4 regions of the Paucidesulfovibrio gracilis DSM 16080 genome follow, and region 1 is predicted to be linked to each of the others. Evidence: predicted binding sites of a transcription regulator. Region 1 holds the regulator's gene; each other region holds the start of a gene.
What was found. The regulator sigma-54, encoded in region 1, starts transcription at its own class of promoters, with help from an activator protein. The targets are predictions, from matches to a motif close to CTGGCACGGNNNNTGCTT.
Positions count from the first base shown of each region.

Region 2: B5D49_RS15110 (NifB/NifX family molybdenum-iron cluster-binding protein) is a predicted target of sigma-54. The motif match lies at 2,995-3,012, and genes of this name have one in related genera.
Region 3: flgB (flagellar basal body rod protein FlgB) is a predicted target of sigma-54. The motif match lies at 3,587-3,604, and genes of this name have one in related genera.
Region 4: B5D49_RS15120 (NifB/NifX family molybdenum-iron cluster-binding protein) is a predicted target of sigma-54. The motif match lies at 2,802-2,819, and genes of this name have one in related genera.

Region 1 covers NZ_FUYC01000003.1:284,886-290,298, forward strand. Annotated here, with positions in the region: gene lptB (LPS export ABC transporter ATP-binding protein) at 1-666, shown strand, start outside; gene rpoN (RNA polymerase factor sigma-54) at 934-2,349, shown strand; gene hpf (ribosome hibernation-promoting factor, HPF/YfiA family) at 2,388-2,921, shown strand; gene B5D49_RS05635 (PTS sugar transporter subunit IIA) at 2,924-3,373, shown strand; gene rapZ (RNase adapter RapZ) at 3,387-4,268, shown strand; gene B5D49_RS05645 (PTS sugar transporter subunit IIA) at 4,271-4,723, shown strand; gene B5D49_RS05650 (PTS sugar transporter subunit IIB) at 4,720-5,184, shown strand; gene B5D49_RS05655 (PTS sugar transporter subunit IIC) at 5,207-5,413, shown strand, end outside.
Region 2 covers NZ_FUYC01000006.1:60,251-65,663, forward strand. Annotated here, with positions in the region: gene B5D49_RS08240 (hydrogenase maturation nickel metallochaperone HypA) at 150-530, shown strand; gene hypB (hydrogenase nickel incorporation protein HypB) at 600-1,256, shown strand; gene B5D49_RS08250 (sigma-54 interaction domain-containing protein) at 1,556-2,890, shown strand; gene B5D49_RS15110 (NifB/NifX family molybdenum-iron cluster-binding protein) at 3,063-3,974, shown strand; gene B5D49_RS08265 (iron-sulfur cluster carrier protein MrpORP) at 4,108-5,364, shown strand.
Region 3 covers NZ_FUYC01000001.1:1,120-6,532, reverse strand. Annotated here, with positions in the region: gene hisA (1-(5-phosphoribosyl)-5-[(5-phosphoribosylamino)methylideneamino]imidazole-4-carboxamide isomerase) at 1-161, shown strand, start outside; gene hflX (GTPase HflX) at 244-1,839, opposite strand; gene B5D49_RS00030 (IMP cyclohydrolase) at 1,929-2,528, opposite strand; gene B5D49_RS00025 (tetratricopeptide repeat protein) at 2,681-3,244, opposite strand; gene flgB (flagellar basal body rod protein FlgB) at 3,677-4,087, shown strand; gene flgC (flagellar basal body rod protein FlgC) at 4,088-4,525, shown strand; gene fliE (flagellar hook-basal body complex protein FliE) at 4,569-4,892, shown strand; gene fliF (flagellar basal-body MS-ring/collar protein FliF) at 4,933-5,413, shown strand, end outside.
Region 4 covers NZ_FUYC01000025.1:3,486-8,898, reverse strand. Annotated here, with positions in the region: gene kamA (lysine 2,3-aminomutase) at 1-181, shown strand, start outside; gene ablB (putative beta-lysine N-acetyltransferase) at 171-1,028, shown strand; gene B5D49_RS13495 (hypothetical protein) at 1,122-1,361, opposite strand; gene B5D49_RS13490 (glycosyltransferase family 9 protein) at 1,661-2,704, shown strand; gene B5D49_RS15120 (NifB/NifX family molybdenum-iron cluster-binding protein) at 2,846-3,421, shown strand; gene B5D49_RS13480 (FadR/GntR family transcriptional regulator) at 3,896-4,642, opposite strand; gene B5D49_RS13475 (glycosyltransferase) at 4,912-5,413, opposite strand, start outside.

The DNA.
Region 1 (5,413 bases):
CACGGGGTGGATGTGGCTTTGACCCGTAAAGAAGTCGTGGGCTTGCTTGGTCCCAACGGAGCGGGTAAAACAACCACTTTTTATATGCTTGCCGGCATCATCAAACCCAACTCCGGGTCCGTTTCCCTCGGTTCTCGTGCAATCACCAGACTTCCTTTGCATGAACGAGCTCGCATGGGGCTGTCCTATCTTCCGCAGGAGAGTTCGGTTTTTCGTAAGCTCACTGTGTTGGAAAACCTTATGATCATTTTGGAGCAGACCTCCCTGAAGCGGGCCCAGCGCCGCAAGCGGGCCGCCGAACTGCTTCGCATGTTCAACATAACCAAGCTGGCGCATCAAAAAGCCATGTTTCTGTCCGGTGGGGAGCGTCGCCGCCTGGAAATCGCTCGTGCTCTGATTATGAATCCGAAGTTTATTCTTCTCGATGAGCCGTTTGCTGGGATTGACCCCATTGCGGTCATTGATATTCAGGAGATCATTTCGATTTTAAAGAAGATGGGGATCGGGATTTTAATTTCAGATCATAATGTGCGAGAAACTTTGAATATTTGCGATAGGGCATATTTGGTGTACGAGGGGACGATTATTCTGGAAGGCACCCCTGACGAGATTGTTCAGGACTCCAAGGCCCGAAAGGTGTACCTCGGCGAAAATTTTTGCCTTTGATACTTTTACCTCCCTGATCTCCGCATTACCTCCTTTTTTCGTCCGGCTTTTTGGTCGTTGTGGATTTACAGCCTGCATGAAGGTTGGTACAGTTCTTTCATGTCGCTCTCTCAAAGCGACGTATTTCTATTTTTTCAGTATGTTAAGATGTATTCCTTGCGCGAGTAGCTAATCTGTGAGATAGTAGAGGCAAGGATATCATTTCTAACCGACGGCCCCGTGTTGATTCTTTTGAGTTTCATGCGGCGCGCCGTGGCGATGGGTAGTATGGGACTGGAATTACGACAACAACTCAAGCTCAGTCAGCAACTTGTCATGACGCCGCAACTGCAGCAGGCCATCAAGTTGCTGCAACTTTCCCGCCTGGAATTGCTTGAATCCGTACAGCAGGAATTGTTGGAAAATCCGTTTCTTGATGAAAAGGAAGCCGACGACCCGCAACCAGAAGATACGCAATCCAAGGAGAGCGAGGAGGGGGATGCCCAGGCGGAGTTGATGCGTGACGCTGATTGGGAAAATTACATTGGTGAGTTCTCCAGCTCATCCAAGCAGTCCCAGGTCCGTGAAGCAGAGATCCCCGAAGAGGGGTTGTCGTTTGAAGCACGGCTTGCCTCAAAACCCTCCCTGCATGGTCATCTAAATTGGCAGATGCGGCTTTCCAACTTTACCGACGAAGAGTTGGCCGTTGGTGATGTCGTTCTGGGGAATCTGGATGATCGGGGATATTTGCAGGCAGATGTTCAGGACTTGCTAGCGCTTGTGGAGTCTGATCCCGAAACCGTGGAAAGCGTTATCCAGCGGATTCAGCGGCTGGACCCGGTGGGCGTGGCGGCCAGATCACCGCGTGAGTGCCTGAAGGTCCAGCTTGAGTTTTTTGATTATACGGATCCCATCCTGTTGGACTTGGTTGATCAGCATTTGGAAGATTTGGAGAAGCGTCGCTATAAGCCGTTAGCCAGAAAGTTTAAGATCAGTCTTGATAAACTGAAGAAATATATTGAAGTTATTCAAAAACTAGATCCAATGCCCGGGGCGAGTTTTTCCAGCACGGAGCCGCATTATGTCAGCCCGGATGTCTTCGTGTATAAATATGGTGATGATTTTGTTATCGTGCTGAATGAGGATGGACTGCCCCGCTTGACGCTCAACTCGTTCTACATGGACGATATTGGGAATTGTACCGGCAAGGATAAGGAATATTTTCAGGACAAAATGCGATCCGCGGCCTGGCTGCTCAAAAGTTTATATCAACGGCAGCGAACATTGTATAAGGTGATGGAGAGTATTGTCCGTTTTCAGCGTGATTTTTTCGAACAGGGCGTGGCCAAGCTCAAACCGCTGATCCTTAAAGACGTGGCGGAAGACATTAATATGCATGAATCCACGGTCAGCCGGATTACGACGAGCAAGTATGTCTCCACACCGCATGGGATATTTGAACTGAAGTTTTTCTTTAACAGCGCTCTGGATCTGGGAGACGGCACTCAGGTTGGTTCGGAATCGGTCAAGGCGCTGATTAAGCAACTCATCAGTGGTGAAAATCCGAAGAAACCGCTGAGCGACGAAACGATCGGCGAGATGCTCAAAGCTGAACTGGACGTAAATATTGCGCGGCGTACCGTTGCGAAATACCGTTCGGCTATGGATATCCCCTCGTCTTCGAAGCGCAAGCAGATTTTATAACATTGCCCACTCAACCTCTACTCCAAGGAGGATTGTGCATGAACATCAGTTTCAACTTTAAGAATTTCGACCCCTCTCCCCACCTCAAGGAGTATGCTGCCAAGCGGTTCGACAAGGTTTCCAAGTTCATTCAAGATTCGGACGAGTCCGATCTTCAGGTCAACTTGGCCGTGGAAAAAACCCGCCAGCAGGCTGATGTGGTCTTGAACGCGGACAGCATCCATATCTCGGCTTTTGAGCAGTCTCCGGATATGTATGCCACCATTGATTGCGTGGTTGACAAGCTGGAGGCCCAGCTGCGTAAAGTGCGCGAGAAGATGAAGGATAAGCGCCGCAAGGCAGCGCGGGATGTGCGAACCGAGTACTTTACTTTGGCCGATGGCGGCGCCGCTCCGACCATCACCGGTACGGATAATTATGAGCCAAAGCCCATGTCCGTTGAGGAAGCGGCGATGCAGCTCGATTCGCTCAAGTTCGAGTTCCTCGTGTTTCGCAATGCTGAAACCGAGGGAATTAACGTCATTTACCGTCGCAAAGGCGGCGATTACGGATTGATTGATCCTGGTAACTAACAATGAGACTCGGCGAATATCTTAACAAACAACTGATTATACCGGAGCTGACCTCCGCCTCAAAGGCGGAGGTGCTCCGTGAAATTGTAGAGTGCATCTCCAGCACCATGCCGGAGTTGGATACTGAACAAGCCGTCCAGGTTCTTATGGACCGGGAGAGCCTCGGTTCCACAGGCATTGGGGATGGTATCGCTATACCTCACGGCAAGCTTGAAGCCCTGGATCGAATAGTGGTGGCCGTGGCCAGGAGTCCCCAGGGGGTCGAATTTGAATCCCTGGACCACGCCCCCTGCCATATCGTTTTTCTTGTAATGGCCCCGGAACAGGTGGCCGGATTGCATCTTCGTATCCTCGCCCACATATCACGGCTGCTCAAGGACCAGACTTTCCGAGCCAACCTTATGGCTGCGGACGGCAAGGATGGCCTTTGGCAACTGCTTCAGGCCACTTGAGCAAGGGGTTGGCGTGAAAAAAAGTGGATCTTTCCCTCTGATCGTTGTTACGGGGCTTTCCGGTGCAGGAAAGAGTACGGCTCTCAACGTTTTTGAGGATTTACACTTTTTTTGTGTGGACGGTCTTCCCGCTTCCATGCTGCCGCGTATGGTGGAACTGTTTCAGGGAATGGACAAGGCTCATCGAGGTCTTGCCTTGGGCATGGATCTTCGGCAGCTGGACTTTGTCGAAGAGTGGGACAGCGCAACCGCGCAGCTTGCGGACATGGGTATGAAACCCCAGGTGGTGTTTTTGGAAACACGACAAGATACGCTGTTGACCCGCTACGCCACCACCAGAAGACTGCATCCTTTGGAAACCAATGCCCTTGGGCTGGAGCAGGCTTTAGATACGGAACGCCAGCTCATGGCTCCGATTCGCGAGAGTGCTGATCTGGTTGTGGATACCACGGGGTACTCCATTCATGACTTGCGGAGGATCATACAGGAAAAGTGGACCGATCTTGAGGCTCCCAGTTCCTGTATGCGGGTCCATCTGTTGACTTTTGGATTCAAATATGGGGTTCCCATTGATGCGGATTTAGTCTTTGACCTTCGCTTTTTGCCGAATCCTTATTTTGATCCTGCGTTGCGGAACCTTTCAGGTAAGGATACACAGGTTTCGCACTACGTTTTAGAGAGTGAGGTTGGAAGAGCATTTCAAAAGCGGTTTGTAGATTTTTTTTGTTATCTTTTGCCGCTCTATGCCACTGAAGGGCGCTATAGGGTTACTGTAGCGCTCGGTTGCACGGGCGGTCGCCACCGTTCCGTGGCCACAGGAGAGCTGCTCTACAAAGTGCTGAAGGACAGTGGCTACGCAGTAACGATGGAACATCGGCATTGTGAGTTAGGGTAATCATGTCAGATTCGAAGATGTCTCGTCAGGTGGGCGTGGTCTTGGTCACGCACGGCACTTTTGGAACCGGACTGCTGGAGGCCGCCGAAATCGTTTCCGGATCCCAGGATAATGTGCGGGCCATTGGCGTACCTCCTGGATCGGCGGTGGATTCTGTGGTCGATGCTATTCGTGAAGCCGTTGAACAATGTGGCGCGACGCGTGACGGTGTGCTCGTGCTCACGGATTTATTTGGCGGCACCCCGACAACGCTGAGTCTTTCACTATTGAAATCATATCAGCTTGAGGTGATAACGGGGGTGAACCTGCCGATGGTGGTCAAGGCGTTTCAGGTCCGCAATTTGCCGCTGAAGGAGATGGCCGGGCAGGTGAAAAGCGCTGGACGGCAGGGCATCGTGGTTGCGGGTGAAATGCTTTCACGACGTTCTGGTTCCCGCCAGGGAGGCGGAGCGTGAACTGGGTTCGAGTGGATAACCGACTGGTTCACGGCCAAGTCGTGGAAACGTGGCTTCCTTATGTCGGGGCAAAGGGGATTATTGTCGCAAACGATGACGTTTCGGACGACCCTTTGACACAGGAAATTATGTCTCTTGCCATTCCCCAGTCCATGTCGACCTCTTTTGTGTCGATTAATGACCTGCTGCATTTGCAGGAAATTGCGCTATGGTCATCTGCCCAGGGCGCGGCCCTTGTGCTTTTTTCCAATTGTGAGGACGCACGCCGTGCCTATGAAATCGGATTCAGATTTCAATCCATCAATATCGGCAATATTCACTATGCTCCTGGAAAACGGCAACTTTCTCCCAGTGTCGCTGTGAACGACAGTGAGGAGGAATGTCTGCGCTTTTTTGCTGACAGAGAAGTCAAACTTGATTTTCGTTGTGTCCCCAATGATCCCGTACAGGTGAGGTTCTGATCATGACACTGTCGGCGCCTGTCTGGTTTGCGTTCATCGGTTTTTTTTTGCGCTCTTTTCTCTCTTTCGTTTTTCCTTCAGTATAGGCCTGCTTGAGCGTCCTCTTTGCATTGGCTTGTTCTGGGCGGTCTGTAGCGGGGAATACGCGGTCAGCCTTTCCGTTGCCATCTTTTTTGAGCTGGCTTGGTTGGATATGATCCCTGCCGGAACATACCTTCCGCCACACGTG
Region 2 (5,413 bases), on a different contig from region 1:
TCGTCAAGAGCGCAGCACCCGGAACATTCTTTCCTGGATCGTGCGGTCCGGGGTTCTTTTTGGTTCGGCGTTCCAAAATATGGACCGGGGCGTTGTACATGCCTTGCGGCACTGTTGTTTTTGAGGTAAGCCCGTGTGCTATGCATGAAATGTCGCTTATTGATAGCATATTGAACATACTGGCTGACGAGCGGTCCAAGCAGAACCTGGGGAAGATCACCAAGGTGACGCTGCAAAACGGCAAGCTCGCCGGAGTGGTTACCGAGGCGTTGCTGTTCGCCTGGGAAGCGCTCACCCCCGGAACGCAATTCGAGGGGTGCGAAATCGAGGTGCGGGAAACACCGCTGATATTGCGCTGCTTTTCGTGCAAAAAAGAGTTCGAGGCCGAGAGCGCCATGCTTGCGGAATGCCCGGAATGCGGTCAGGAGATCGGGCATGAAGTGGTCTCGGGTCGGGAATTTTTGATTGAAAACGTGGAGGTCGAGGATTCGGAGGGGGAGGCCGGGGGCGACACAGCCCCGACGTCCTGATTCGGCCGGACGCGTTTTCCTTTCCTGTGGCGGGATTTCAAGCGGGCGGCAAGCCCGAGGAGGATAATCATGGAGATACCTGTCGTACGCAATGTGCTGGAAGCCAACGACCGCGTTGCCGATGAGCTGAAGGCTCTGTTCGCCGAGAAGAACATTCTCGTGCTCAACCTCATGAGTTCCCCGGGAGCCGGAAAAACGTCTCTATTGGAACGTACGCTCACGGACCTCAAGGACGAGTTCAAAATGGCCGTTGTTGAGGGGGATTTGCAGACCGTGAACGATGCGCAGCGTGTGGCCGCAACCGGCGCCCAGGCCGTGCAGATCAACACCGAGGGCGGATGCCATCTGGATTCCTCCCAGGTGCGCGAGTCGCTCAAATCCCTGGATCTTGAGGGGCTGGACATCCTGTTTGTGGAAAACGTGGGCAACCTGGTCTGCCCGGCCGAGTTCGAAGTGGGCGAGGATCACAAGATCACCCTGCTTTCCGTGACCGAGGGGGACGATAAGCCCGAAAAATACCCCCTGATGTTCCACATCTCCAGCGTCATGCTGCTCAACAAGGTGGATTTGCTGCCGTATGTCGATTTCAACGTGGACAGCGCCAGACGCCATGCCGCCAAGTTGAACAAAGACCTGCTCATGCTGAACGTGTCCTGCCGTACCGGCGAGGGACTGGAGCCGTGGTATGACTGGTTGCGTGAGGCGCGTGAAGCCAAGAAGAAATAAAGCGCTCCACAGGGAGTACACAGTAAGCCGATCCGGGATTCCGGGTCGGCTTTTTTTGTGGACAGGTGGTTGGAACGGCGGAATGCGGATGTTCACGGCCCGGACCTGTCAAATTCTGGCGGCCCGGATTTCCAGTGGAACTGACGGTGGTTTTCCCGTGTAGGCCACTTCTTGGGTCATGGCCGGGAAATGGCAGGGCGTGTTTTGAGCCTTGACTTCCCGTGGACAGCAAGGGACACTGGGCGAGTTGTGCGTCCATGTCATGGGCGGAGATTTTTTTAGCTTATGGAGTGCGATACATGCCTTTTCCTCAAAACCTCCCCTGCGAAGCCGTGCTTGATTCCCTGGCGGACGGCGTATTCACGGTGGATCGGGACTGGAATATCACCTACTTCAACAGCGCGGCCGCGCGCATCACAGGTACGGACCAGGAGGACGCCTTGGGCGCCAAATGCTGGGAGGTGCTCCGCAGCGGCCTGTGCGACGGGAATTGCGCCTTGGGCGAATGCCTGGAAAGCGGTGGACAGGTGGTCAACAAGTCCAAGTTCATCCTGCGGTCCGACGGTGAAAAAGTGCCTGTGTCCATCTCTGCCTCGGCCCTGCGCAATGCCGACGGGGAGTTGATCGGCGGGGTCGAAACCTTTCGCGATCTCACCGAGATTCATCTCATGCGGCAAAAGGTTTCGGAATCTTATACGTTTGAGGATATCGTGGGCAAAAGCCAGGGGCTGACCAAAATTTTTCAAATCATGCCCCAGATTTCCAAAAGTGAAGCCACGGTCCTCTTGCTGGGGGAGTCCGGAACGGGCAAGGAATTGTTCGCCCGCGCCATTCACAACCTCAGCGCCAGGCGGGACGGACCGTTCGTGGCCGTGAACTGCGGCGCACTTCCCGATAATTTATTGGAAAGCGAACTGTTCGGGTACAAGGCCGGCGCCTTTACCGACGCCAAAAAAGACAAGCCCGGCCGGTTTGAGTTGGCGGCCGGTGGGACCATTTTTCTCGATGAAATCGGGGATTTGCCGGGAAATTTACAGGTCAAGCTGCTACGCGTGTTGCAGGAGCGCACCTATGAGCCGCTGGGCGGGGTAAAGCCGGTCAAAACCGACGTACGCATCGTGGCCGCCACCAACCGGAACCTGGAAGAACGCGTGGCCACCGGGGAATTCCGCCAGGATTTGTTCTACCGGCTGAACGTGGTCACGTTGCGCCTGCCTCCCATGCGGGAGCGGCGTGAGGATCTTCCCCTGCTCATCGACCATTTTATTCAGCGCCACAATGCCCTGCTGGGCCGTCAGGTGGAAGGCGTCAGCGAGGACGTGCTCTCCATCTTCCTGCGGCACGACTTTCCGGGCAATGTGCGCGAGTTGGAAAATATTTTGGAATACGCCTTTATTCTCTGCCAGGAGGGGTTCATCCAGGTGGAACATCTCCCTGAAAACCTGCAACCGAACCGGCCCTCCGAGGAAGACATCTTCGAACCGGGCGGCACCCTGGAGGAAATCAAGTGCCGGGCCGTGCTGCGGGCGCTCAAGCGCAACCAGGGCAAGAAAATGGCCACCTGCCGGGAGCTTGGCATTTCCAAGGATACGCTGCGCCGTATGTTGGGGCGTTGCAAGAATGTGGGCGTATAATTCGCCTTGGCGAGTTTTGCGCGGGCGCATTCTCTGTCTTGCTTCTGGCTCGCGCGATGGCCTGATTCTGTTTAGTCGTTTGAAATACATTGATTTTGTTTGCTTCGGCACAGCCGGTGCTTAAGCGAAACCAAACTCTGGAGCAACACGTCCAGCCGGATGAGTCGGAAGTATGATTATCTGTTTAGCATGTTACCAGGACCGGTTAGCCTCGGTCTTTGAAAACGCCAGTGAGTTCCGGCTGTATCGCCTGGACGACGAGAACAATATTACCCCCGCAGGCCATGTATCCCTTCCCTCAAAGGACCCAACGGACAGGACATCCGCCATATTGGCCTGCGGGGTTCATCTCGTCATCTGCGGCGGGGTGTGCGGCGGTGTTCGCCACTCCCTGGAGGCGGCAGGGCTGGAACTGCGGCCCTGGCTGCGTGGCCGGGTGGACGAAGTGCTCGCCGCTGTGCGGCAGAACACGCTTGAACAATTGACCATGCCCGGTTGCCGTTGTCGTCGCAACGGTGCGGGCCAGGACTGCGGACCCGGACGAGGAAACGGACCGGGGCGCGGATATGGGCGTGGGCATGGCTTGGGGCATGGTCCCCAGGGACCGGGAGCTGGTCGCCGGTCGCGAAGTGCGGTCATCCCCACAATGGGAACCGCAGGTACGTGCTGCGGCCAAATGCCCGCTCCCATGCCCGAACAACAGACGTTCAACCAAGGAGAAACCATGAAGATAGCCATCAGCTGCGAAGGCCCGGGCCTGGAAAGCAAACTGGACCCCCGCTTTGGGCGCGCTGCCGGATTTTTGATTTATGATCTGGAAACCGGTGCGGATGAATACGTGAACAACGAGCAGAATTTGAGCCTGCCCCAGGGCGCGGGCATTCAGTCCGCCCAGACCGTGGGCGCCACCGGCGCCAAGGCCGTGATCACCGGCCACATGGGACCCAAGGCGTTTATGGCATTGGAAAAGGGCGGCATTCAGGTCTTTTTGGGCCAGGGCGGCACCGCTGCCGAGAATCTGGAGGCCTACAAGGCCGGGAAGCTCGCTCCCGCGGACGGACCGGACAAGGAAGGACACTGGTAGGCCGGGGTCGGCAATTCCAAGGGATCCCGACATGCATTGACAACGGGATCGTGATGATTACATAAGCCGGGCCGCCTTGCACGCTTCGGGCGTGGGCGGCCGGACCATACAAATTTCTAAGGAGTGAAAGATCATGAGTGACGCATGCGGCAGCTGCTCCTCGGGACAAGGCGCGGGCGGTTGTTCCGGTTGTGAATCGGAAGACCAGAAGCTGAAAACCAACCTTTCGCGCATCAAGCACAAGATCGTGGTGCTTTCCGGCAAGGGCGGCGTGGGCAAATCCACAGTGGCCACCAACATTGCCGTGGCCCTGGCGCAGGCCGGAAAACAGGTGGGTCTGCTGGACGTGGATGTCCATGGTCCCAGCGTTCCCCGGCTGCTCAGCCTGCAGGACAAGCAGCCCCATATCGGCCAGGAAATCATTGAGCCGGTGTCCTGGAGCAAAAATCTTTGGGTCATGTCTCTGGGCTTTATGCTCCCCAACAAGAACGACGCCGTGATCTGGCGCGGTCCCGTGAAGATGGGCCTGATCACCCAGTTCCTGCGGGACGTGGCCTGGGGCGATCTGGACTTCCTGGTTGTGGACTGCCCTCCCGGAACCGGCGACGAACCGCTTTCCGCCCTGCAGACCATCGGACCCGACGCCTACGCGGTCATCGTGACCACCCCGCAGGGCGTGGCCATTGACGACGTGCGCCGTTCCGTGACCTTCTGCAAGCAGGTGGGCAACCCGGTGCTCGGCATCGTGGAAAACATGTCCGGCTTTGCCTGCCCGGATTGCGGCAAAGTGTACGACATTTTCAATTCCGGCGGCGGCGAACAATTGGCCCGCGAGATGGACGTGCCCTTCTTGGGTCGGATTCCCATTGAACCGGAAGTGGCCCGCTCCGGAGACGAGGGCTTCCCCTATGTCAAGGTGGAGCACGAAAGCCCGGCAGCCCAAGCCCTGGGACGGGTGGTCAAGCCCATGCTCAAGCTGGCGGACAGCCTGCAGGAGCCTGCCGCGGACCAACTGCCCACGCCCAAGAGCCTGGCCAAGAACAACGGCGCGCTGCGTGTGGCTCTGCCCATTGCCGAGGGTCGGTTGTGCCAGCATTTCGGCCACTGCCAACAGTTTGCGGTCTATGATGTGGACACGGAACTGGGCAGCGTGGTGGCCAGCACCAGCGAAACCCCGCCGCCGCACGAGCCGGGCGTCCTGCCCAAGTGGATCGCCGGGTTGAACGTGGACCTGGTGCTCGCCGGAGGCATGGGGGCCAAGGCCCAATCCCTGCTCAAGGACGAGGGCGTCCAGGTTATTGTCGGCGCTCCCTCCCAGGAGCCGGAAAAAGTGCTGGAACAGTGGATGAAAGGCTCGCTCCAGACCGGCGCGAACACCTGCGACCACTAAGAATACAAGGTACTACCTCACCTCTCCAGGTCGGCGGCCCGGTTCCCCT
Region 3 (5,413 bases), on a different contig from region 1:
TACCGGTCATTGCCGCTGGAGGCGTTCATACACTGGATGATCTCAAGGCGTTGTATCCCCTGTGCGCAAAAGGACTTGAAGGCGCCATCTCCGGTCGGGCCATTTATACCGGAACGCTTGATGTCAGCGCGGCTCAGGACTGGATTCGCTCCATGCAATAACGCTGCCTGATTTCGACCAAAGTGAAAAGGGACTTCATCTTCGAAGATGAAGTCCCTTTTGGGTTCTGGGTGGCGCGTGCCATCACGTCCTGCTGTTGTCGCCGTGGGGCAGTGCTCCGAGAATACGTTCCACCAACGGTCCCAGGCTCGAGCGTTCCCGGGCAGTGATGGGAACGCCGGTAGGGAAGATGTTGCCGAGCCGCTCACGGTCATCCGCATCCAGCTTGTCCCATTTGTTCAGGGCTACAATCCGTTCCGGCTTTTGCAGGTCCATTTCTTCCAGAATGTTTTCCACGGCGTGGACATGCTCTTCCACTTCCGGGTGGGCTGCATCAGCCACAAGCAGCAGAACGTCGGCAAATTCGAGTTCTTCCAGTGTGGCGCGAAAGGCTTCGCGTAGATCGGGCGGCAGCCGTCGGATAAAGCCCACCGTGTCCGTGAGGATCACTTCACGATCACGCGGAAAGCGAATGCGCCGTGTCGTGGGATCCAGTGTTGCGAACAGTTTGTCTTCTGCCAACACATCGGCGTTGGTCAGCGTGTTCAGCAGCGTGGATTTTCCCGCGTTGGTGTAGCCCACCAGCGAGATAACGGGTACGCCGGATTTGGATCGGCGTTCGCGGGTTTGCGCGCGGTGACGGCGCACCGCCTCCAGCTCCTTTTTGAGCCTTGTCAGACGGTCTCGCGCCCTGCGGCGGTCTACCTCGAGCTTTGTTTCACCCGGGCCACGCCCGCCGATGCCTCCCATGAGTCGGGACATGGCTTTGCCCGCGCCCGTAAGCCGCGGTAGCATATATTTGAGCTGGGCCATTTCCACCTGGAGTTTCCCGGCCTTGCTGGTGGCGCGTTGGGCAAAAATATCCAGGATCAGCTGGGTGCGGTCGATGACGCGACGTTCCGTAAGTTCCGCAAGATTCCGCATTTGTGCGGGAGAAAGATCCTGGTCAAAGAGGATGAGACGAGCGCCGCATTGCAGGGCGCGAACTTCCAGTTCCGCGAGCTTGCCCTTGCCCATAATGGTGCGCGGGTCGGCCTTGCGTACACGTTGGACCAGCATGTCCGCCGGAACAAGCCCGGCCGTGCGAGCCAGCGCCGAAAGTTCGTCAAGAGAGCGTTCCTGGATTTGTCTTGAGGCCGTGGATACGCTGACCAATAATGCCCGGTCCCCATGTTCCAACTCGGGGCCGGGTTGGGAGCGGCTGAATTCCTCTTCCAGCGCCTCGGTCAGAGCATGCAGGTCCACGGTCTGATGGTCATACCGCTCCGGGGACAGCAGCTCATGGGTGCGATGGGAAGGGTTGGGCGGGAGCAGGTGCGCGACCTGAATCCGATCCGGCCAGCCCTCGGCATCGACGCTCAGGGCAGCTACACTGTCGAAGCGCAGGAAAACCATGTCCATCAGGTCTTCCTGGGAGAGTTTTTCGGAACCGAAGTGCGTATGTACCAGCCGCAAGCCCCGAAGCCGTCCAGCCCCCTGACGGGAGCGGGGCAACTCGGGAATGAAAATGGCTTCCGGGTCACCGACAAGGACCATGTCGGCGCGACCTTGGCGGTTGACCAACACAGCCACTTGCCGGCCAATGTCGTGGGAAAGGCCTGCCAACTCCCGGGCCTGTTCAACGCTGACCACTTCCCGCAAAGGGTAGCGACGTTGATACAGTCGGTTCAGCCGTTTCAATTCACTGGGCTTAAGCCCTTGGGTGTTGCCCTGTACGCGTTGCGCTATGGGATTGCTCCTTGGTTTGCAGGCTGGGGATGGGGACCGGTTCAGGCTGTATGGTCCGTCAGGTAGGCGCTGATCATGCGGTCGTACTCGGAGACCATGCCGAAGGTCTCGGCAGCGAGGCGGCGGCGCAGATCAAGCCCTACCTTGCCTTTGTTGGCGCGCATTTCATCCATGATGGCGGTATAGTGGGATACGCCCGGCACCACGAGGATGGAATGAAAGTTTTTGGCGGCGGCGCGCAGCATGGTCGGGCCGCCGATGTCGATTTCCTCAACGGCCTGCTTGAGATCCAGTTCTTTTTTCGCGGCGTCGGCAAAGTTGTAAAGATTGACGCAAATCAGATCGAACGGCTTGATCTCGTGCTGTTGGAGCGTCTCCAGATGTTCGGGATTATCTTTATCCGCAAGCACGCCGCCATGCACGTTGGGATGCAGGGTTTTGACGCGGCCACCCAGAATTTCAGGAAAGCCGGTCACGTCGCTGACCGGGGTCACGGGCAGTTCGGCTTCGGCAAGCATGCGGCGAGTGCCGCCTGTGGAAACCAGTTCCACTTGATTTTGGGCGAGAAAGGTCGCGAATTCGACAAGAAGCGACTTATCGGTGACGCTCAGCAGAGCGCGTCGGATAGGCAAAAAATCCATGACACACCTCACATTTGTTTTGTGAGGAAGTGCCAGATAATCCGGGCGTGCGCAAGTTCAGACCCGGGTAGACCCCAAATTCGGCAGGCGCGCTGTCCACCCGACGAGGAGTGGACAACGCGGCCCGGAGGGGACAAAAAATCGTGCGTCAGCTACACGCTGATCTGATTCAGCAATTCCTGGGCAGACTCATTGGACGGGTCGGTTTCCAGGATGCGTTCCAGATGCAAAATGGCGTCGTCCTTGCGGTCCATGCAGACCAGACAACCAGCCAAGGCGTAGCGGACTTCGTGCTTGCCCGGATCGATGGAGAGGTAATTCTCCAGGTGCGGAACCACCAGTTCCAGATTGGACGTTTCGTGTCCGAGCCGTACCAGGCTGAACAGGGCGACCATGTTTTCCGGGTTGATGGCCAGCGCTTCACTAAAGTGCTCGAACGCAACACCTGCTTCACCAGCTTCCATGAGAATCAGACCGATGCCGGCGTGACTCTTGTCCGTAGGTTCGATGGTGTGCGCCTTGCGATATTGCTCCATGGCTTCCTCAAGAGAGCCGCGTTGCACCGCGATGGTCGCCAGACCGAGATACGGATCAGGATGAATGCCGTTGGATTTGGCAGCCTTGTTGTAGTATTCCTCGGCCTTTTCCAGCTCTCCCATAAAGAGATAGCATTCTCCGAGTTCCTTGTTGATCTCGTAATCCAGGTGTGTACTCATGACATCCCCTCCAAATTCCTGCCGGTCGATCAAGACCGTGCGCTTTGAAATGTCTGCCCAGGTGGGCAGCAAAAGCAATGCAATGCTTGTGCCATGAAAGAAACTCCAGTGGTGGAGAAATTGGGCATGTCGCGTTTCATTCCGTAAAAAAGTTCACTATTCCAAACTGTAAACGAGGAATAGCCCTCGGCTTTCAAGTTGGGATCCTGGGTTTATAATCTGGGATGCTCGGCGAAGCATGGCGTGTTCATTTGGCTTCCGGCAAAGCCTGCCGACGGTTCTTCGACAGCCCCCAGGACACCATAAAATATTAAAGTGGTTTTATGTTAGGGTGTTACTCAAATGGAACGGTTGTTGCTTTGTTGGTTGCGTGTCGGGTTACCCCAAAGCGGGACACTCGGAAAAAAATGACCAGCAGAAGAGAGGCAAGGCATGAAGGGACTATTTTCATCGCATATCGACGTAACCGCCAAGGTTCTGGATCTTCGGTTGGAGCGTCAAAACCTCGTCGCCGGAAACCTCGCCAACGTGGATACTCCGGGATACAAGGCCCGTCGCCTGGAATTCGAAGATCGGTTGCAAGACGCTCTGGCCTTGGATCAACGCGGTAAGGTTACGCGCACCAGTTCCATGCATCTACCGTCCACTTTTTCGGCGGATGGATTTGAAGGGCGGGGCATCAAGGAGTTCGAGCCGCGCCAGGTGTTCGGCGAGGACCGTGTAGACCTGGATAAGGAAATGGCGCTGATGGGAAAAAACGCCATGCTCTACAACGCCTTGGCGGAAGTAATCACCAAGAATTTCCAAGGACTGCAAAAAGTCATTCAGGATGGGAGCAAATAAATGGATTTCATGACCGCACTTGATATCGGCGCGTCCGGCCTGCGCGCGCAGCGGGCCTACCTGAACGTCATTTCTATGAACATGGCCAATGCCCGGACCACGCGCACCGTGGAGGGGGGACCATACCAGCGGAAGGCGCTGTCGCTGGAATCTTCGCCGGTCTATACGCCTTTTGATGAGGCCATGAAGGACCAGCTCAACCGAGATCTGCACGGTGTGACCGTGCGGGGCATGGTCAAAGACGACCGGCCTTTTAAGATGGTGTATGAGCCGGGACACCCCGATGCCAACGAAGAGGGCTATGTGGCGTATCCGGACATCAATGTTGTGGAAGAAATGACCAACATGATCAACACCATGCGTAGCTATGAAGCCAACACCCAGTCCATTGACTCGGTGAAGAAGATGTTCACCAAGGCGCTTCGCATCGGCCGATAGCCAAAATGGACGCATCCTGTGGAACTAAAACACCGGGGAAGGAATCATGATTAAAAGTGTCGCCATGCAGGCCTACAAAAATGCCATGCAGGACGCGCAGGAACTGTCCCAGCAGGTACGCTCCACCACTCAGCGAAAAAAGCCGGTGGAAGGGTTCGGCGAGACGCTCACCGATTCGTTGTCCAAGGTCAACGAGATGCAGGGCGAGAAGTCCCGTATGATCGAGGAGTTCGCCTCCGGAAAGACCCAGAATGTGCATGAATTGATGATCTCCATGCAAAAAGCCGGCGTGGCCATGCAGATGACCAGTGCGGTTCGCGGCAAGATCATCTCCGCATATCAGGAAATCATGCGCATGCCCTTCTAGGGCCGGATCACCGTAGCACTACTTTTTGAGGAGAAAGCCCATGCCCCCGTTCCTGACCGAAACCTGGCAACGCTTTGCAAATTTTTGGCAGCGCCGCACTGTTTCCCAGCGTGTGCTCATCGGCGGACTCAGCGTCATCGTGACCCTGGCCTTTGTGTTCATGATCTATTGGCTGAACATGCCGGACTACCGGGTGCTGTATACCAAGCTGTATCCCGAGGACGCCTCCAAGGTGGTCTCCATGCTGCAGGCCGCCAAAGAACCGTACAAGCTGCAGGACGGTGGCCAGACCATCATGGTTCCCGCGGACCGTGTTTACGATCTGCGCCTGAAAATTGCCGGGGAAGGCACCCTGCACGGCCAAGGCATTGGCTTTGAAATTTTTGACAATATCAAGATCGGCCAGACCGATTTTGTGCAGCACATCAACTACCAGCGCGCCCTGCAGGGAGAACTTGCCCGGACCATTTCGGAGTTTCCCCAGGTGGAGCGCGCCAGAGTGCATTTGGTGCTTCCGCACA
Region 4 (5,413 bases), on a different contig from region 1:
CTACGAGCCGCAGTATTGCGACCGCAATTGCACGGACTGCAATCTCCAGCTCAAGGAAGAGGACGCCGAGGAAAAATGCGTGGGCATTGAAAAACTGCTCTCGGACTGGGACGACACCCAGAGCCTGACCCCGGCGGAAAACGAGCGTATGGAACGGCGGACGGATCACGATGCAGCCTGATGTCATCGCCCGCATGGGTGAATCGTTGGTCCAACACGGCCCGCTCAACGGGCGGGCCTACCTCATGCACCTGGCTCCGCAGGATTGCCCGCGCATCATCAGCCGGCTGGACCGGCTGGCCGAGGACAACGGCTATACCAAGATCTTCGCAAAGGTTCCGGCCTCGGCCAAACAGGACTTCGAGGCTGCGGAGTATCGTGTGGAGGCCTGTGTGCCGGGGTTTTTCAACGGCAATGAGGACGGCTTGTTCATGGGCCGCTATTTTGCGGACTGGCGGCGGGTTGCCGCGGATGCGGAAATCCTGAAGGATGTGATCCGCACGGCAAAAGCCAAGGCAAGCCAGACCTCCGGGCGGAATCCGCTTCCCCCTGGATGGGAACTGGACCGGCTCGGTCGGCAACACACCCCGGATATGGCCGCTCTCTACAGCGCCGTGTTCGACTCCTATCCTTTTCCCATCCATGATCCAGCGTACCTGCGCGAGACCATGGAGAGCCATGTGCGGTATTATGGGGCGTTCCAATCCGGCCGCCTCGCCGCGCTCTGCTCCGCAGAAATTGACGGGGAAAACGGGTGTGCGGAAATGACCGACTTCGCCACCCTGCCGGATTTCCGGGGGCAGGGACTGGCCGCGCATCTGCTCGGGTTCATGCACGGCGATCTGGAGCAGAACAACGACGCCCTGAACCTCAAGACGCTGTTCACCATTGCCCGCGCCGCATCCTACGGCATGAACATCACCTTTGCCCGGGCCGGATACGAGTTTGCCGGAACACTGCCGAACAACACCCAGATTTCCGGCGGTCTTGAAAGCATGAATGTCTGGCACGCGCCCATGGGCGGCTGACCCAAAGAGAGAGACCGGCCTTCGGTGGTCCCCCCACGGGGTGCCGAAGGCCGTTTTTTTTTCTCCGGCCGGTATGCCGGGACACTGGAGTGGTTAATCTTCGGGATTGGTGAAGCGCTGGCCGATGATTTCCCCATCCTTGGGATTGGCTTCCACGCCAAGCCCCCGGGCCTCGCCGTGGCAGGCGAAGGTTTCGCCGCGCAGCTGCACATAGCCGGCGGAAAGTACGGTGGGATAGGGAATCTGCTCCCGCAGCTCCAGGAAGTCGATACGTTTGGGGAAGATCACGGGTACGGGGTCGCCGGAAAAGTCTTCAAACATGATGTACTTCATTTGATTCCTCCATCCCCTGCTGGGAGTTCCTGGCTGTGCGGCCTTTTGGAATAAAACTCCGTTGAAAAGTGCCTGCGGCGGCATTGCTGCCACGAATCCGGTACCCTGCCTTGCGCGCTGGTCCCCGAATGATCCGTCACGTCACGTTGCGCGCCGTTTTTTCGGCGTCCGCTTTTCCAACATCGAAAAAAGGCCGTCCGTGTTTTGTAGTCGGGTTGGCGCGGCATTTCAAGTGGTCGCGGACATGGTTCATCCCAAGTGTTGTCAGTCCGGTCCGGAGCGGGTAAGGATGGCGCGGTATGCGAGAAATTCAACGAATAGGCGTCTGGCAGACCGCGTTTTTGGGCGACGCCGTGCTCACTCTGCCGCTGCTGCAGGCCTTGCACGAGGCGTTTCCTGAAGCGGAGCTGCATTTTGTGGTGCGTGCGGGAGTGCAGGAGTTGTTTACGGCCCAGCCCGGCATCACCTCGGTAACGGGCTTTGACAAGCGCGGCACGCAGCGCGGGTTGGGTGCGGCCTGGGCCTTTGGCCGGACCATGGCGGCCCGGGAGCTGGATCTTTGGGTTTCGGCACACGCCAGCCTGCGCAGCGCGGTCACGGCCTTTGCCACGGGCGCGCCCATGCGCGTGGGCTATGCCGCGCCCCTGTATAACCGCATGGCCTACACGCACACCGTGCAGCGCGCCTTTGATCAATTCGACGAAATCGAACGCCTGTTGCGCTTGCTGCGCCCTTTGGATCTGGAACCCGCGTCAGGTGATTTTCCCTGGCCGGACATGGTGCTCCCGCCCTCGGCCGAGATCGAAGCCGAGGAGCTGCTCGGCTCCCTGCCCGGTCCTCTTTTGGGCGTGCATCCCGGTTCCACCTGGCCCACCAAGCAGTGGCCCGTGGAGTATTTCGCCCAGGTCGCGGCCACGGCCGTGGAAGCCGGAGCCACGGTGGTGGTTTTTGGCGGTCCGGGCGAGGAAGCGGATGCCGAAACCGTTGTGCGCGGTGCGGTGCAGGGGGCCGGTCGCGTGATCAACCTGGCCGGAGCCGTGAGTTTGCCGGTTCTTGCCGCGTGCATCCGCCGCCTGGATGCCTACCTGACCAATGATTCCGGGCCAATGCATTTGGCCTGGATGCAGCGCGTCCCCACATTGGCGCTGTTTGGGCCGACGGTTCGCGAGCTGGGATTCTTTCCGCGCGGTCGCACGGCCCATGTCCTGGAGGTGGCGGAGCTTTCGTGTCGCCCTTGCGGTTTGCACGGCCCGAAACGTTGCCCCCAGGGACATCACCGCTGCATGCGGGATATGCAGCCCGCTTTTGTGTGGGAGCATCTTGCGCCCATGCTTGGTGCGTAGACGCACCATTCTCCTGTTTTTTTTGTTCTTCGGGCGCAATTTTCGCCCTTTCCGTTTTTTTTATTTCCCACCACACTGAAATACTTTTAGTTTTTGTTTGGCACAGCCCCTGCATAGCTTCCTGCAAAACAGGAGGTGCGAATGATAATCGCAATCAGCAGCCAGGGACCGACCCTGGATCACGCCGTGGACCCGCGTTTTGGGCGGGCAGCCGGTTTTATTTTGTTTGATACGGAAAGCCGCGAACACCGCTGGCTCGAAAATACGGCCAATGCTTCCCAGGCGCAGGGCGCCGGTATCCAAACGGCCCAAGCAGTGGCCGAATCCGGAGCAAGCCTCGTGCTCACGGGTCGTGTCGGTCCCAAGGCGGAAGCCGCTTTGCAGCAGGGCAACGTTCGTATTGCCTTTTGCGCGGAAGGCACGGTGCGCCAGGCTCTGGAGCAGTTTGAAAAGGGCGGCTCTCAGGCTGCCGCGCCCGCGCAAGGCATGACCGCTGGTCCTGCGGGTCCGTCCGGTCAAGGCATGGGCGGTTGCGGTCGCGGCATGGGCGGCGGCGGTGGCCGCGGCATGGGCGGCGGCGGTGGCCGCGGCATGGGCGGCGGCGGTGGTCGCGGAATGGGCGGCGGCGGTGGTCGCGGTATGGGCGGCGGCGGTGGCCGCGGTATGGGCGGCGGCGGTGGCCGTGGCATGGGCGGCGGAGGCATGGGAAATCGCTGATTTCCTTCCGGCCGCTCCCTAAGGCCAGGTGTCGGCTCCCGGGCGGATTGGCGCTTCAGACAATCCCTTTCCTTTGCCGGGCATCGTCCATGCGGGCATCTGCCTGTCTATTTGCAACGTAACGACACATCATTGATTTTGATGTATTATCCTCCATGCGCCGTGTTTCGTGAATTGTTCCCGGAGCGCGGCGCTTCCCTACCTACAGAGCGGATCTCTTCATGCAACAACAGCCCGGTTATTTTGCCGGGCTGTTGCTCTTTTGGAATCTTGGCAATGGTTCGTCCTCCACACTACGCATCCCGGCAAAAAAAGCGCGCAGACATGACGCGTCGTACAGAACCGGCTTGCAAGCCGGAGCGATGTGGGCAGGCATGCCAAACAGCCCGGCTTGAAGGCTGTCCGGTGGATTGCCTTATCCGGGCTATTGGGTTGGAGCACCATCAGTGCAACCGTCGGCCATGGCCGGGGCGGTCAGTCGTCGGTGGAGTAGCGTAGCGGGCCGGTCAGCTCAATGCCCTGGCGCTTGGCACTGCTCATGAGGTGGGCGTACACGGCGGCGCGGGCGTCTTCCGGGGATTGACGCAGGATTGCGTCGTAAATCACCGAGTGCTCTTCCAGAACCATGCTGGCGCGCTTGAGATCCTTGTTGGACAGGGAGCGGGCTTCCTGCACGCCGCCAAGCATTTTTGAGGAAAGAAATTTAATAAAGCTGGTAATATATTCGTTGTGTGCGGCTTCGGCGATGAGGCAGTGGAACCGGTAGTCCGGCACCAGCCCGGAGGTTTTGTTCTCAATGGCCAGACGCATGTTTTCCAGGTAGTCGCGGAGCACGTCTACCTGCTCCTGGGTACGTCGCGCCGCGGCCAGGGCCGCGCTTTCGCCTTCCATTATCAAACGAAACTCAATGATCTGCGCACGTTCGCTCTTGGAGGAAAACGCCGACGGCAGGGTAAAGGTCTTGCGTGCGTCAATGCCGCGCACCACGGGTCCGCTGCCGCGCTTGGACTCGATCACGCCTTCGAATTTCAGGCGGGCCAGGGCTTCGCGTACCACGGTGCGGCTGACGTTGAAGGTATTGGCCAGGGACTGTTCCGAGGGCAACACATCGCCGGGCTTGAAGTCCCCGCCTTCGATCTGGCGCATTATGATGCCGGCCAGTTCCTCGGGCAAGGTTTGTCGTTTTCCGATCACAGGGGTGTCAAATTTGGTAACCGTCATAGAAAATTTATAGCCTTCACAAGAAAGTTGATCAAGTAGAAGTAAACACATTCGTCGGACACGGTGTGTTTGTCATACAAAGCAACGTGAGGCGTGTGTATGGCCTGATTTGCTCCAACAATCAACCCCCAAGATTTCGTCCGCAATTCGAAAACACGGAATGTTTGCCGACGAACAACAGTGCGAGGAAGAAAATGGACCGGAGGCGTCAGGGCAACACGCAGCAGCGCTGGAAACAATGCAGCGGCTTTCTGCCGGGTGACGTTTTGTTACAATCCGGCTTGCCGGGCCAGCCAGGATTCCAGGATGTCGGCCTGTTGCTCCAGATGAAAACCCGAGGCGCACGCGGTGCGGGCCTGCTCCTTGGCCTGCTGCAAAGCGTGATCCGGCAGGGTCAGCGCCGCTTCCAATACGGCCTGGAATTCATCCGGTCCTGCCTGGGCCGGGAGGAGGTAGGGATCCAGTTCCCTGGGCCAGACCTCGCGCACGCCGCCCACGTCCCGGCTCACGGGCAACAGCCCGCAGGCCATGGCCTCCAAAAGCGTGTTGGGCAATCCTTCGCTCACCGAGGCCAGCACAAAAATATCCGAACGGGCCAGCACCGATTCCACGTCGTTTTGAAATCCACTGAAGCGGACGCGTTCCTCCACGCCCAGGGTGCGGGCCAGGGTACGCAATTGGGCGTCGCGGTCCCCGGTCCCTACGATTTCCAGGATGCCCGGCGCTTGAACTTTGCGGAGCGCCTCCAGCACCACTTCGTGCCGTTTGGTG